One region of the Kitasatospora sp. NPDC032121 genome, then DNA from elsewhere that is predicted to be linked to it. Evidence: riboswitches for the same ligand, from Rfam matches in the RefSeq annotation. Region 1 holds a riboswitch; each other region holds the start of a gene.
What was found. A riboswitch is a leader RNA that binds a small molecule or an ion and turns the genes downstream of it on or off. The one in region 1 is predicted to bind cyclic di-AMP.

Region 1 (5,070 bases):
TGCTGCTGTTGAACCGGCTGGCCCGGCCCTGACGTCGGCCGATTCCGTGTGATTCCTGGTCAGGGGCGGTTCCGGGGCCTTGTGAGGGGGCTGTGGAGTCAGTGTGGGGTGGCCGAGTTCATGCCATCGGGGGAGTGGCAAAACGGATAGATCTTCACTAGGGTCTGGCGTCAAACCTATTTTCGGGAATCTCATCCCATCAGGTGAGTCCGCTGGAAGAAGGAGCCGGTCCCTTGGCCTCCCACCGCCGTCCCAAGCAGCCGAGCCGCGCGCGGATCTCCGTGCTCACCGCTGCCGCTGCGACCGCGGTCGCCCTCTCCGCCCAGGTGGCCGCGCACGCTGCGCCGCAGCCGAACAAGGCGGACGTCAAGGCGCAGATCGACCAGCTCCAGGAGGAGCAGGAGCAGGCGGCGGAGAAGTACAACGGCGCCAAGGAGCGGGCCGACCAGCTGCGCAAGCAGGCCGACCAGCTGCAGGACCAGGTGGCCCGCAGCCAGGAGCAGATGACCCAGCTCCAGGGCGGCCTGGCCGAGGTGGCGGGGGATCAGTACCGCTCCGGCGGCATCGACCCGTCCGTCCAGCTGATGCTCTCCTCCGACCCGTCCGGTTACCTGGAGAAGGCCTCGACAGTCCAGCAGGCGAGCACCAGCCAGGCCGAGGCGCTCAAGGGGCTGCTGGAGCAGCAGCGCCGGCTGGACCAGGAGAAGGCCGAGGCGGCCGCCGTGCTCGCCTCGCTGGACACCACCACCAAGGACCTCAACCAGGCCAAGGCGGACGTCAACACCAAGCTGAAGGCCGCCCAGGACCTGCTGAACTCGCTCAGCGCCGCCGACCGCGCCGCGCTGAAGGCCCAGCAGGCGCAGGACGACCGCGCCTCGCGCGGCAGCGAGCGGGTCGACCTCGGCAGCCTGCCGCCGGCCAGCGGCTACGCGGCCGTGGCGATGGCCAAGGCGATGAGCAAGCAGGGCTCGCCGTACGTGTGGGGCGCCACCGGCTCGACCACCTTCGACTGCTCGGGCCTGATGGTCTGGTCGTACGGGCAGGCGGGCGTCTCGCTGCCGCGCACCTCGCAGGAGCAGGGCCACTACGGCACCCGGGTGCCCTCGCTGGACCAGGCCCAGCCCGGCGACCTGGTGATCTACGGCTCCGACATGCACCACGTCGGGATGTACATCGGCAACGGCATGGTGGTCCACGCGCCGCACACCGGTGACGTGGTGAAGGTGATGAAGGCCGACGCGATGCCGATCAACACCATCCGCCGGGTCTGACGGCCCGACACGCCCGCGGGGCTCCTCGAGGGCCTGTGAAAAGCGCCACCCTCCCCGTGGGGGTGGCGTTCGGCTTTCCCGCCCTTTTGTGACCACATGCTGAGAACCGATCAGCCTTGTGTGTACCAGTGGTCACCATCGGTCATTTTCACAAAAGAACTTGGGTAATCTTCTGTCTTTTTTCTGACAAGGATTTGAACCGATCACGGTTCAGTTACTAGGGTCATGCTCCGAACCACCGCACTGTCGATCGCCCAGCCAGGGTGGCGGCGGTGGTTACCGCCGAGTTCGCGAGGCAGCGGGGCAGGTCGAAGCGACTGCCCGACAGGGGAGCCCGGTGTTCGGGGCGCTGCGGAGCGGAGCCGGGGAACCACGTTCCTCCGGGGTGAATCGGCGCCAGGTCGGCCGGTGGAACGGCCGTGAGGCGTCGTAGGGCATGCTTCCGGCCCGAACCCGTCAGCTCACCCGGTAGGCGGACGTAGGAAGAAGGAGTCCGCCTTCGTGGCGTCCCATCGTCGTCCCAAGCCCGCCGGTCGCGCCCGCGTCTCGATCCTGACGGGTGTCGCCGCGGCGGCCGTCGTCCTCTCCGCGCAGGGTGCCCACGCGGACCCGCAGCCGACCAAGGAGCAGGTCAAGGGGCAGGTCGACCAGCTCAACGAGCAGGCCGAGGTCGCGACCGAGAACTACAACGCCGCCCAGGCCAAGCAGCAGGAACTGGAGAAGCAGGTCTCCGGCCTGCAGGACCAGGTGGCCCGTCAGCAGGCCCAGGTCACCGAGCTCCAGGGCGGCCTCGCCGAGATCGCCGGCGAGCAGTACCGCAACGGGGGCATATCCCCGACCGTCCAGCTGATGTTCTCCTCCAGCCCGGACAACTTCCTCAGCCAGGCCGGCACGCTGAACCAGGCCGGCAGCACCCAGAAGGGTCAGCTGAAGGAGCTCCAGGAGCAGCAGCGCAAGCTCGACCAGGACCGCAACGAGGCCCAGGGCAAGCTCGCCGAGCTGGAGTCGACCACCCAGCAGCTGAAGGCCTCCAAGGACGAGGTCCAGGGCAAGCTGAAGGCGGCCCAGGACCTGCTCAACACCCTGACCGAGCAGGACCGCCAGGCGCTGCGCCAGGCCGAGGAGAAGGCCGCGGCCGACGCCAAGGCCAAGGCCGACGCCGCCCAGGCGCAGCAGCAGCAGGCCGACCGCGCCTCGCGCGACAACAGCCGCGGCAACCTGGCGACCGGCTCGACCGCCGCTCCGGTGAAGGTGGCCGCGGGCAGCTCGCGCGGTGCCGCCGCCCTCTCGTACGCCGCGTCCAAGGTCGGCAGCCCGTACGTCTGGGGCGCCACCGGCCCGGGCTCCTTCGACTGCTCCGGCCTGATGGTCTGGGCGTTCAACCAGGCCGGGGTGTCGCTGCCGCGCACCTCGCAGGCGCAGGCCGGGGCCGGCACCCGGATCGGCTCGGACATCTCCCAGGCCCAGCCCGGCGACCTGCTGATCTTCTACAGCGACGCCCACCACGTCGGCATCTACGCCGGCAACGGCCAGGTGCTGCACGCTCCCAAGCCGGGTGCGTCGGTGCGATACGAGGCGGTCGGCAACATGCCGCTGTCCTCCATCGTGCGGGTCTGATCCCCGCTCGGACGCCTCCGGGCCCGGCCTTCCCCAGGGAAGGCCGGGCCTGCGGCTTTTCCGGCGGGTCGAGCTGATGTCCGATTAGGGGTCGAATATTCGGGTTGGGAAGGGTTTGGACTCGCTTGCCCGGACTCGCTAACGTCTGCCACCGGACTCCCGCTCGACGGCCGCCCGTCCCGGTGCGGCGGCGGGGCCGCGCCGCAGGATTGGAGCCGCTGCCGCCATGCCCGTGCACCGCCGTTCCCAACTGCTCACCCGGGCGCTGGTGCTGACCGCGGCCGCCGCCACCGCGCTGGGCGTGGCCGCCGGAGGCCGTGCCCAGGCCGCGCCGGACAGCCCGGACCCGGGCGATCGTCAGGACGTCAGGACACAGGTCGAGCAGCTGTACGACGAGGCCGAGCAGGCCTCCGAGAAGGCGAACGCGGCGCAGGAGGCCCAGCGGCGGCTCCAGGGCGAGACCACGATCCTCCAGGGCGAGATCGCCATTGCCCAGGACCAGCTCAACGAACTGCGCGGCGACCTGGCCACGGTGGCCGGGGCCGAGTACCGCGGCGGCGGGATGGCCCAGACCGCCCAGCTGTTCCTCTCGTCCGACCCGGAGGGCTACCTGGTCCGCGCCCGCACCCTGGGCCAGGCCGCCGCGCGCCAGCAGGAGACCCTGCACGAGCTGGTCACCCGGCAGCGCCGGCTCGACCAGCGCCGCACCGAGGCGGCCGGCAAGCTCGCCGAGCTGGACCAGACCCGCCGCACGCTCGCCGACACCAAGCAGCAGATCCAGCAGCGGCTCGCCGGGGCGCAGAAGCTGCTGAACGGCCTGGGTGCCGCCGAGCGGGCCCGGATGACGGCCCAGGACGCCCGGGACGCCGAGCAGCGCGCCACCCGGGGCACCGACCGGCTGGACCTCGGCACCGCCCCGCCCGCCTCCGAGCGCGGGGCGGCCGCGCTGGCCGCCGCGGTGCGGATGATCGGCTCCCCGTACGTCTACGGGGCCACCGGACCGCACGCCTTCGACTGCTCGGGTCTGATGTACTACAGCTGGCGGCAGGCCGGAGTGACCCTGCCGCGCACCTCGCAGGCCCAGGCGTACGCCGGGCAGCGGATCAGCCTGTCCGAAGCGCGACCGGGAGACCTGGTGATCTTCTACCGGGACATGCACCACGTCGGCATGTACGCCGGCGGCGGCGTGATCGTGCACGCCCCCCGCCCGGGCGCCAAGGTCCGCTACGAGAGCGTCACCGCCATGCCGGTCTCCGGGGTGGTCCGGCTCTGAACGCCCCGACGCCCGGCTCCGCCGACCCCGAAGACCCCGCCGGGATACCCCGCCCCCGCCGCGCGCTGTCCCGGCGGGGCGCGCTACTGCTCGCGGCCGGCGGGCTGGCCCAGCTGTCGCTGCCCCCGGCCGCCCCGGCGGCGCCGCCCGCGGCGCGCTCGGCGGACCGGCACGGCGAGGTGGCCGCCGCACTGGCGGAGCGGGCCGGGTCGGCACCGCCGTGGGCCGGGCTGCCGGTGGCCGAGGCGGCGTACCGCAACGTGGTGCTCGCCGCCTCCGGCGGGCCGGAACGGCTGACCGCGGCCGCCGACCTGACGGTGCGGATCGCCGGGTACGACGAGTACCCGGTGGTGTACCCGCGCCGGATCGAGCTGGTCCCGGCCGGGGGCGGCTGGCGGGTGGAGCGCGAGGAGGGCGCGGGCGGACCGCCCGCGCCCTGGGACTTCGGGCCGCTGCGGTCGGCGCCGGGCGCGCACTGCCTGGTGCTCGGACCGGTCGACGGCCCCGACCCGGCCGAGCTGGTCGCGGTGGCGGACCGGGCGGTGCCCGCCGTCACCGAGGTCTGGGGCGACGCCTGGCCGCAGCGGCTGCTGCTGGAGCGGCCCGCCACCGAGGAGCGGTTCGCCCGGCTGCTGGAGGGCGACCCGGACGGCTGGACGGGCATGGCGGCGGTCACCGTGGCCGCCCCCGGCGCGCCCTGGCACACCCCGGCGGACCGGGTGCTGGTCAACCCGGAGGCGTACGGGCGGCTCAGCGACTTCGGCCGTCAGGTGGTGATCACCCACGAGGCCACCCACGTCGCCACCAGGGCCGACACCCGGGCCTGGACCCCGCTGTGGCTCTCCGAGGGCGTCGCCGACTGGACGGCCTACCGCGACACGGGCCGCGGCCCGCAGCAGATCGCCCCCG
Region 2 (5,070 bases), on a different contig from region 1:
CGTAGAAGGGGCCTTCCGGAGAAGGGGTCACCCGGAGAGGGCAAAGACAAAGGCCGTCGTGGTGTCGGCACCCACGACGGCCCCCCGATGGTGGAGCACTGCGGCCGGTCAGACCGCCAGGTGGTCGAACTCCCCGTCCTTCGCCCCCAGCAGCAGGGCGGCGATCTCGGCCCGGGTGTAGATGAGGGCCGGTCCGTCCGGGAAGCGCGAGTTGCGCATCGCCACGTCGCCGCCCGGGAGGGCCGCGAATTCGACGCAGTTGCCCTGGGAGTTGCTGTGCAGGCTCTTCTGCCAGACCACCCCCTGGAGATCGGCGGCGGCCATCCCGTTGTAGGTGTCGTACGAACCGTGCGTGTCCTGCGAGTCGTGCATAGAAGTCTCCCGAAGAGCTCCGGAGTTGTCGTCCAGCGCGGCGCCCCCGGCACCGCCGAAACGAACGGACCGGCCCCGTACCGGTCCGGCACAACGCCTCACTTGACGCGATGATAGCTGCAGTGCACGTGCATCAGCACGAGACATTGCAGGTGCACGAGGCCTTTTATTCGCAGGCGCGAACTCTTCACGGACCCTTCTCCTGACGGTACGTAAACGGACATAGCCGATGGAATCGCCGAGTTAGCGATAACCGGCCGTGAGCGCTTCCCCGCCGAATGTTGATCTTCGAATGCCGGGAGTCGCACGCCCGTGACCCTCAGTCAAACCACCCCCATGCTGTGAGACATCTCACGCGCCCCGGGTGCAACGCCCGCCCCTCGGATCACGTCGAGGCAACCACCGGCGACCGTACGGGGGTTGGGTGAAGAATGTCCGGATTGTAGGCAAAGCGCCCGGACCGGCGCCGAGGACGCGCCGGGTCCGCACCGCGCTCGCGTGAATCCCGCACGGCAGCCGACTGCAAGCCTGACGGGCAGATGTCCTACGATCTCCGGCATGAGCACCGCAGCCATCCCGGGCGCGCCACTGCCCGTCCGCACTCCAGGCTCCCGTGCGCGGGGGCGCCACCGTCGTCCCGAGCGCCCCGAGATCCCGGCCGGCGCCCCGGCCCTGGTGCTCGCCGTGCCCGCGACCGCCGGGCCCGAGTCCCGCTCGGTCGTCGAGGAGCTGCTCTCGATCGTCCGCACCGAGCAGAACGGCGTCCAGACCGCGGTCGGCTACCTCCCGGGTGACGGCACCGAGGGCGCGGACGGCGAGGACCGCACCGTGGCCGAGCTGCTGACCCTGGCCGCCGAGGCCGGGCTGCCGATGCCCGTCCTGGTGCCGCTGGTGCCCGGCCCGCACACCTTCCTGACCGAGCTTCACGCGCTCGCCGCCGAGTACGGCGCGCCCGTCACCGACCCGCTGGGCCCGCACCCGCTGCTGGCCGAGGCCGTGCACGTCCGGCTGTCCGAGGCCGGGCTGGCCCGGGCCGACCGCGCCCGGCTGTTCGCCATCGCGACCGCCGCGGACGGCGTGGTGCTGACCACCGTCGGCGGCGAGGACGCTGCCGCCGCGGCCGGCATCACCGGCGTGCTGCTGGCCGCGCGACTGGCCGTGCCGGTGGTCGCCGCCGCGCTCGACGTGCCCGGCTCGGTGGCCGCGGCCGTCAACCACCTCAAGGAAACCGGCTCGCAGCGCCCGGCGCTGGCCCCGCTGGTGATCGGCCCGGAGGCGGACTCCGAGCTGCTCGCCACCGCCGCCGAGGAGACCGGCTGCCCGTCGGCCGCGCCGCTGGGCTCGTACCCGTCGGTCGGCCAGCTGATCGCCTCCACGTACCTGGCCGCGCTGCCCACGCCGTCCCCGGAGGACCTGGCGCGGGCCGAGGCGGAGGCGGCTGCCGCCGCCGAGGCCGAGGGGGTCGTGGAGGGTGCTCGCGGCGCTCACGCGGCCGCCGAGGCGCCCGCCGGGCAGTAGTTCGACTCCGCGCGCCGCTCAGCGCGCTCCGAAGGGCCCGGAACGGCTTGCGTTCCGGGCCCTTCGCTCTACCCCCTCCCCACTGCCCGTGCGTCGTCCCTCCCCACTGCCCGCGCGTCGTCCCTCCCCACTGCCCGCGCATCGCCCCTCCCCACTGCCCGCGCGTCGTCCCTCCCGGATCGCCCCTCCCGCGTCACCCTCCCGCCCGGATGCGGACGGCAATGACGACGATGACGCGAAAAATAGCGCGGAATGTCCGTTCTGGCGGCATTTGAAAGGAAATAGGGAGCGCGGGCCCAGGTGTTCGAATCGCGACTACTCCCCCACCGCCAGGGTGCGCCGACTCCGCGACTCGGCGCACCGTCACATCAGCCCTGAGGTGGAGCCAGTTGTCGACTTCAGCAACGACATTGCCAGAAAACGATCATTCACGATCATGGGTGGCGGCAATTTTGGCAGTTCCCACTAAACCGTGATGCGCATCACAGTGGTTTGCAGTTTGAACTAGAGTCTGATTAACGTGCTCCCCGTTCGTGACCACACGAACCCGGTTCATCCGCAACGCCGAGTCCTGCCGTCGGATGTCCTGGCAGCGCGAAAACGCACCACGGCAGGAGCGGGGGACCCACAGGTAAGTCGCCCCGGACCGGTCTGCGGAACGGTCCAGGGCTAGGGGTGAAGCCGCGCCCACCAGCGCGGCCGGGCAACTCCAGCCCGAATCCGACAGCTCACCTCGCAGGCGTGGGAGAGGACTCCGTCTTCATGCTGCCCACCAACGGCACCAGCCTGCCCAGCCGCACCCGCCGCGTGATCGCCGCCCTCGGCGTCGCGGGCGTCGGCCTCACCGTCCCCTGCCTCACCTCGGGCACCGCCTCGGCCGCCTCCGTCGCCACCTGGGACAAGGTCGCCCAGTGCGAGAGCGGCGGCAACTGGAGCATCAACACCGGCAACGGCTTCTACGGCGGCCTCCAGTTCACCTCCAGCACCTGGTCCGCCTTCGGCGGCACCGCCTACGCGGCGCGCGCCGACCTGGCCACCAAGGACCAGCAGATCGCGATCGCCGAGAAGGTCCTCGCCTCGCAGGGCCCGGGCGCCTGGCCCGTCTGCTCCGTCAAGGCCGGCCTGACCAAGGGCGGCACCCCGGCCGCCGTCGACACCTCGGCGGGCTCGGCCACGGGCTCGACCGCCTCCAAGCCCGCCGCGCCCGTCCAGAGCGCCAAGCCGGCCACTCCGGCCGCGACGCCCCAGGCCCCCGCCACGAAGCCCGCCGCGCCCGCCCAGGACGGCGCGCAGGCCACCGCCGGCTCCACCGCCTCCGGCAGCCGCGGCGACTGGGTCCAGAAGCGTCAGCAGCAGGCCCAGGGCGGCGACTACACCGTGGTCGAGGGCGACTGGCTGTCCTCGATCGCCGACCAGCACAACGTGCAGGGCGGCTGGCAGCGGCTGTACGAGCTCAACCGCGGCACCCTGACCGAGGGCCCGGACACCATCTACCCGGGCCAGCAGCTGTCCTTCAGCGGTGCGACCGGCTCGGACTCCACCGGGTCCGACCGCTCCCAGAAGTCCGGCCAGTCCGCGAACGGCGGTGCCGTGAACGCCCAGCCGACCGCGCAGACCCCGGCCCCGGCCGCCAAGCCCGCCGCCAAGCCCGCGCCGCAGGCCCAGACCCAGACCCAGGCTCCGGCCGCCACCGGCAGCATGGCCGCCGCGGTCGCCTTCGCCGAGTCGAAGGTCGGTCAGGCGTACGTCTACGGCGGCACCGGCAACGGCGGCTGGGACTGCTCCGGCCTCACCCAGGCCGCGCTGCGCGCCGCGGGCATCTCCGTCCCGCGCGTCGCCGCCGACCAGGCCGCCGCCAGCACCCACGTCTCGCTGGACAGCCTCAAGCCGGGCGACCTGCTGTTCTGGTCCAACAACGGCAAGGACTCCGGCGTCTACCACGTCGCGATCTACGTCGGCAACGGCAAGTATGTCGAGGCCGCCAACCCGAGCTCGGGCGTCCGCGAGCAGAGCATCGCCAACTGGGCCCCGGACTTCGCCGGCCGGGTCTGAGAACGGCGCGCAGTCGGACAGCCGACGGGCCTCAGGTGACAGGTGACAGGTAACAGATTTCATCATCTGTCAGCTGTCGCCCGAACGCTGACCACCCACCGCCCCCGGGGAGAGTCTGGTCGCTCTCCCCGGGGGTTCCGGCGTACCTCCGGCCATATCCCCGTGGTGGATCCCCGCTCCGACGGGCATGCTGCTGCTCTGCACCCGAGGACACCCGAGGAGGAGTCCACATGGCCCAGGTCACCGTCACCCTCGACGCGAACCTCGCGATCGACGTGATGATGCTCTCCGGCACCAAGAACCCCCAGGACGCCGTCGAACTGGTCCTGCGCGACTACCTGGCCCGCGGCCGCCGCACCGAGACCCGGACCGGCGACGCGGCCGACGGGCACCGCCTGACCGCCGACCGGCCGACCACCCAGGAGGGCTGACCACCCCCGGCCGCCACGACCGGCCGCGCGCACGCCGAAGGGCCCCGGAGGGCAACCGCCCTCCGGGGCCCGCGCGTCGGCCGCGGCCGCCGGGGCTCAGCGCGCGCAGGCCCCGGTGGACCCGCGCATCACCAGCTCCGGCTGGAACATGAACTCGCCCCGCTGGACGGCGTTTCCGCCGACCTCCTCCAGCAGCGCGTCGACCGCCGCCGTGGCCATCGCCTCGACCGGCTGGCGGATCGTGGTCAGCGGCGGCTCGGTGAAGGCGATCAGCGGCGAGTCGTCGAACCCGACCACCGACACGTCCTGCGGCACCGACAGCCCGCGCTGGCGCACCGCCCGGATCGCCCCGAGCGCCATCATGTCGCTCCCGCAGACGATCGCCGTGCAGCCCTTGTCGAGCAGCGCACCGGCCGCCGCGTGCCCGCCCTCCACGCTGAACAGCGTGTGGTGGACGAGGTTCTCGGCCGCCTCCCCGCTGTGCCCGAGTACCTCGCGCATCGCCGCCGTGAAGCCCTCGATCTTGCGCAGCACCGGCACGTACCGGCGCTGCCCGACGGCCAACCCGATCCGCTCGTGCCCGAGTTCGGCCAGGTGCTGGACGGCCATCCACATCGCGGCCCGGTCGTCCGGCGAGATGAACGGCGCGTCGATCTTCTCGCTGTAGCCGTTGATCAGCACGAACGGCACCCCGCGC
Region 3 (5,070 bases), on a different contig from region 1:
GGGAGACCGGTTCCGGCCAGTGCCGGCCGGCCCGCGCGCCGCAGAGCACGGCCAGGGTCTGGGCCAGCCGGGCCTGTTGGGCGGCCGCGTGGTCGGCCTTGAGCAGGCCCTCCAGCAGCGCCGGGTCGTCGTGGGTGCGCTCCATCTCGTCCAGCAGCGCCTGCTGGTCGTGGGCCATCACCAGGATCCGGCGGGCGACGCTGAGGAAGGCCCGCTGGGTGGAGGCGGTGTGCTCCTGCTCCTGCTGGACGGCGGCGAGGTCGGCGCCGCGGCGGGAGAGTTCGGCGGCCAGCTGTTCCTGGACGGCGGCGAGTTCGCCCTGTAGCCGGTCGGCGCGGCCGCGCTGGGTGACGGACACGGCGCGGTACCGCGCGGCGGCCATGAGGGCGAGGACGGCGAGCACGCCGGTTGCCGTTACGGACCACTGAGTCATCGTCACGCGGCGAATTCTAGGGTGATGATCCTACGAAGGTGTGAACGGATCTCGCCAAGTGACCGGATCTTGTCAATATCGAGTCAATTCGGCGGCAATCGGCACTCGTTCGACCCCGATCCCACCGCTTGACGAGGGGCCGTACCTGCCCGACCGGCACCGGCGGGCAACGTCGGAATCGAGCCGGGTGGCCGGATCGCGTTCCACGATGTGTGGGGTCCGTGCTCACGGTGTTCGGAAGGGGCGCGGCCGGGTGCGGGAACACCGGTGCCGGTCCGCTCCGGTGCCGGTCCGCTACGCGGGCCAGGCGCGCAGGCCGGTGGTGAGGGTGGCCACGAGGCGGTCGTGGGTGGTGGTGAGGTCCTCGGCGAGCTGGAAGGCACCGGCGGTGGTGAGCGAGGCGAAGCCGTGGGCGAGGGAGCGGACGGTGCGGGCGGCGTGGATCGCCTCGGAGCCGTCGAGGCCGTACTCCCGCAGGACGGCGACGATCACGCCGACGAGCCGGGCGGCCGCGCGGGCCAGGTCGTCGTCCGGCTGCGGGGCCTGGGGGAGGGCGTTGTAGCGGTGCGGGTGCTCGGTGGCGTACGCGTGGTAGGCGCGCAGCACGGCGGCGACGGCGTCGTCCCCGCTGCGTCCGACGGCCGCCTCGGCCAGTCGGTCGGCCAGTTCCCCGGTGACCCGGACGGCGATCAGCCGCCGCAGTTCGGCGAGGCCGCCGCTGACGTGCTTGTACAGCGAGGGGGTGGCGACCCCGGCCCGGGCGGCGACGGAGGCCAGGGTGAGGGCCTCGGCGCCCTGCTCGTCGATGAGGGCGAGGGCGTGGTCGACGACCTGGTCGGGGGTCAGTCCTACGCGGGGCATGGGCTCGGGCTCTCCGTACGGGTCGAAGTCGGGTGACGTCGGGCGCTGTCGGGCGGGTGCCGGTGACGTCGGCGGGGCGGGCAGGGGCGGGCAGGGTCAGGGTCGGGCGGGGGCCGGCGGCGGCGCTCAGCCGAGTTCGGCGAGGAACGGCAGCAGGGCGTCCGCGGTGGCCGCCGGGTTGTCGGCCATCGGGTAGTGCCCGGACCCCTCGATCATCGCCTTCCGCGCGCCGAGCGCGGCGGCCTGCCGGTCGGCGACGAGTTCCGGCTTCGGGAAGTCGGGGTCCTTGTCGCCCATGACCACCAGCGCCGGGCACCGCACGGCGGCCGTCCAGCCGACCGGCGCCGAGTCGCCGTGGACGTACCCGCGGGTGGCGGTCTTCCGCCCCGGCGTGCGCAGCGCGGCGACCAGCCCGTCCACGTACGCGTCGAAGTCGGCGGGCTTGGCGCCGGGGAAGGCCATCCGGCGCAGGTAGAAGCCCCAGGAGGCCGGCCAGTGGACGAGGGCGGGGCCCATCAGGGCCATGACGCCGCGCATCAGGGCGCCCGGCGGCGGGCTCTCGACGAAGGCGTCGATCAGGACGATCCCGGCGACCCGCTCGGGCGCGTCCCCGGCGGCCTTCACGACCGTCGCCCCGGTGTACGAGTTGCCGGCGAGGACGGCGCGCTCGATGCCGAGGTGGTCGAGCAGGGCGAGGACGTCGTCGGCGATGGCGGCCGGGCTGTAGTCGTCCCAGCTGATCGAGGATTCGCCGAAGCCCCGCAGGTCCATGGTGACGACCCGGTGGCCGGCGGCGACCAGCAGCGGGCGCAGGTGCCGGTACGCGGCCCGGCTGTCGAGCATGCCCGGGAGCAGGACGACGGGAGTGCCGTCGCCCTGCCGGGTGTCGTCGAAGGCGATCCGGCCACCGGGAACGGTCAGGTACTGGGTGCTCGGAGTGATGGTGCCGTTCACGGGGTCCTCCTCGGGCCGCGGGTGCGGGGCATCGGCGGTACTGCCGATAGCCATAAAGCTAAGGCTAATAGCCTTAGCCGTCAAGCGGCCGGCGGGCCGGGGGAAGGGGGCGCGGTCGGACGGGTGCGGTCAGACCCCTTCCACCTTGAACGGGTCGTGCTCGCTGAGCAGCTTCTCCAGCCGGGCCTGGTCCACCCGGGTGACCATCTCGTTGGACTCCTGCCGGTCCCGGACCACTTTCGCCAGCGTGAACGCGGAGGTGACGGTGTAGAGGAGGCCGATCCCGAGGAAGGCCCGGGTCCACCCGCCGACCGGCAGGTAGGCGATCCCGGCGGCGAGGGCGATGCCCGACAGGGCGAAGGAGAGGACGGCCTGGATGTGGTACGCGGCCGTGGTGCGGGTCTGCATCGGTGCGCTCATGGCGTCAGGATGCGGCCGCCCGGCCGGGCCGCACATGAGTAGGGGTACTCAGATGGGGCCGTGCATGAGGGGTCGTTCGTTGACGTCCGTTCACCTGTGATCGGGCGGCCCGAAACGGATGGCTTGGAATCAGAGCTTCCTAGGATTAACGTTTGATAACGCAGCGCGGTTGTCAACGCCGTACCCAGACGGCACCGTGCGCCGTCGCCTAATCCCGCCGACCCGCCCCCGGGCAGGTCAGGGAGCCGGGGAACCACGTTCCTTGGGGTGAATCGGCGGGGCCCCGGCCCGGCCGTAGGAGACCTTCCTGCTCCGAACCCGTCAGCTAACCCGGTAGGCGCGAAGGAAGGAAAGGAGCGCGCCTCCGTGGCGTCGACGCACACCCCGGCACACCCGGCCGGCCCCGCAGCCGGTACCCAGCTCCTCGACCACCCCGGCCCGGACGGCCCCGAGGCCTTCGGCCCGGAGGCGTTCGCCGCGGAGGCCGACACCAACCGCCACCGGATGCCGCGTCAGACCCGCGGGGCCTCCCCGCTGCTCGGCGTCACCGCCGTCGCCGCCACGCTGGGCGCCACCGGCTTCGCCTCGGCGACCCCGGCCGCCGCCCCCGCCGTCGAGGTCCCGGACGAGACCCCGGTCGCCCTCTCCGCCGACCCCGGCCTCGCGCTCGCCGCCCGCATCCAGCACCAGGCCGACAGCCAGCGCACCGCCGCCGAGGAGACCGCCCGGCTGCAGGCCGCCCAGGAGGCGGAGGCCAAGGCCGCCGCCAAGGAGGCCGAGGCCAAGCGCGCCGCCGAGGAGGCCGAGCGGGCCAAGGCCGCCGCCCTCACCCTCCCGGTGAACGACTACCGGCTCTCCGCCCACTACGGCCAGAGCGCCCGCTACTGGGCCAACCTGCACACCGGCCTGGACTTCGCCGCCGACACCGGCACCCCCGTCCACGCGCTCGGCCAGGGCACCATCACCTCGGCCGGCTGGGCCGGCTCGTACGGCTACCGGATCGTCGAGACCCTGCCCGACGGCACCGAGATCTGGTACTGCCACCTCTCCTCGATCACCAAGGGCTCCGGCAACGTCGCCACCGGCCAGCAGATCGGCAAGGTCGGCGCGACCGGCAACGTCACCGGCCCCCACCTGCACATGGAGGTCCGCCCCGGCGGCGGCGCCCCGGTCGACCCGGAGCCCTGGCTCCAGCAGCGCGGCCTCAACCCCTGACGCACGCGCACCGACGCACCCGCGGGAGGCCCCTGGACCGGGGCCTCCCGCGCCGCGTCTCACTCCTCGACGGGCAGCTGCGCCAGGTACGCGTCGATCTCCTCCGGGCCCGGCTCCGGCGCCAGCTCCGGGAACTCCGTCACCAGCAGCCGCGGCAGCCCCGGCACCGTCCAGGCGCCGAACAGGTCGAGCGCCGCGTCCACCGCCGCCTCCTCGAACCTCCCGAAGTCCCCGGCCAACTCGTCCGGCATCGGCCGGCCCAGCGCGGTCAGCCGCGCCAGGTTGCGGTAGCTGCGCCGCATCAGGCCCTGCTCCAGCAGCCGACGCGCGCCGTCCGTGGCCATGCCCACCGAGAGCACCCGGCCCGGGCCCCAGCCCCGCTCGTCCGGCTCGTCCAGCCAGCCGGCCGACGCCAGCGCCTCGAACGCCGCCAGCCGCTCCTCCTCGGCGAACTCCCCGAAGCCGGCCAGCCACTCCCGCACCGCCTCCGGATCCGTGACGTCCGCCCCGTGCGCGTGCAGCAGCAGCGCGTACAACCGGGGCCAGGTCACCAGGTCGGCGCGGCGCAGCAGCCCGGCCGCGACCTCCCCCTGCCACTCGGCCTCCTCGTGCAGCCGCTCCTGTCGCTTGGCGTTCAGCCGGCGGGCCGCCCGCTGGTGGTCGATCAGCAGCCGGACGGCGTCGCCGTAGGCGAGCGGGTCCTCCTCGGGCGCGGGTTGGACGTACAGGTGGAGCCGCTCGTGGAGCAGGTGCTCCACCGCGTCGGAGGTCAGTTCGGGCCAGCCGTCGTGCATCCTGCCCTCGCCCAGCTCCAGCAGCGCCAGCACCGCGCGCAGCGGCTCCTCGGCCACCGGCGCGCGGCCCTGCTCGGCCGCCCAGGCGAGCAGGTCGGCGGCCTTGGTGCGCGGGGCGAGCCGCAGGTCTTCGTCGTTCATAGTCCGAACGGTAGCCGCCGGGCGGGGATAGGGTCGGCAGCCATGGTCCCCGTACGACTCACCGGCCCGCGACTGGCCGTCCGCGAGTACCACCACACCGAGGGCGACGTGGACGCGCTGCACGCGCTGTTCGGCGACCCGGAGGTCACCCGGTACCTGCCCTTCGGGCCGAGCGACCGGGAGGACTGCGCCGACCAGGTCGAGCTCTACCTGGAGGAGGCGATGGCCGAGGAACGGGACACCTACCGGCTC

Region 2: it holds a riboswitch for cyclic di-AMP, as region 1 does, so the genes downstream of both, ACZ5OX_RS23795 (transglycosylase family protein) here and ACZ5OX_RS03440 (NlpC/P60 family protein) in region 1, are expected to answer to the same signal.
Region 3: it holds a riboswitch for cyclic di-AMP, as region 1 does, so the genes downstream of both, ACZ5OX_RS05890 (M23 family metallopeptidase) here and ACZ5OX_RS03440 (NlpC/P60 family protein) in region 1, are expected to answer to the same signal.

What each region holds. Positions count from the first base shown of each region.
Region 1 is NZ_JBVILX010000001.1:750,721-755,790, reverse strand. Features, by position in the region: gene ACZ5OX_RS03450 (NYN domain-containing protein) at 1-32, shown strand, start outside; gene ACZ5OX_RS03445 (C40 family peptidase) at 234-1,271, shown strand; cyclic di-AMP (ydaO/yuaA leader) riboswitch at 1,609-1,762, shown strand; gene ACZ5OX_RS03440 (NlpC/P60 family protein) at 1,773-2,888, shown strand; gene ACZ5OX_RS03435 (C40 family peptidase) at 3,115-4,161, shown strand; gene ACZ5OX_RS03430 (hypothetical protein) at 4,341-5,070, shown strand, end outside.
Region 2 is NZ_JBVILX010000010.1:13,901-18,970, forward strand. Features, by position in the region: gene ACZ5OX_RS23785 (DUF397 domain-containing protein) at 109-372, opposite strand; gene ACZ5OX_RS23790 (sirohydrochlorin chelatase) at 931-1,890, shown strand; cyclic di-AMP (ydaO/yuaA leader) riboswitch at 2,474-2,645, shown strand; gene ACZ5OX_RS23795 (transglycosylase family protein) at 2,632-3,942, shown strand; gene ACZ5OX_RS23800 (hypothetical protein) at 4,173-4,373, shown strand; gene ACZ5OX_RS23805 (LacI family DNA-binding transcriptional regulator) at 4,470-5,070, opposite strand, start outside.
Region 3 is NZ_JBVILX010000002.1:22,651-27,720, reverse strand. Features, by position in the region: gene ACZ5OX_RS05910 (ATP-binding protein) at 1-433, opposite strand, end outside; gene ACZ5OX_RS05905 (TetR/AcrR family transcriptional regulator) at 728-1,294, opposite strand; gene ACZ5OX_RS05900 (alpha/beta fold hydrolase) at 1,421-2,302, opposite strand; gene ACZ5OX_RS05895 (YiaA/YiaB family inner membrane protein) at 2,378-2,668, opposite strand; cyclic di-AMP (ydaO/yuaA leader) riboswitch at 2,864-3,022, shown strand; gene ACZ5OX_RS05890 (M23 family metallopeptidase) at 3,035-3,883, shown strand; gene ACZ5OX_RS05885 (hypothetical protein) at 3,943-4,818, opposite strand; gene ACZ5OX_RS05880 (GNAT family N-acetyltransferase) at 4,861-5,070, shown strand, end outside.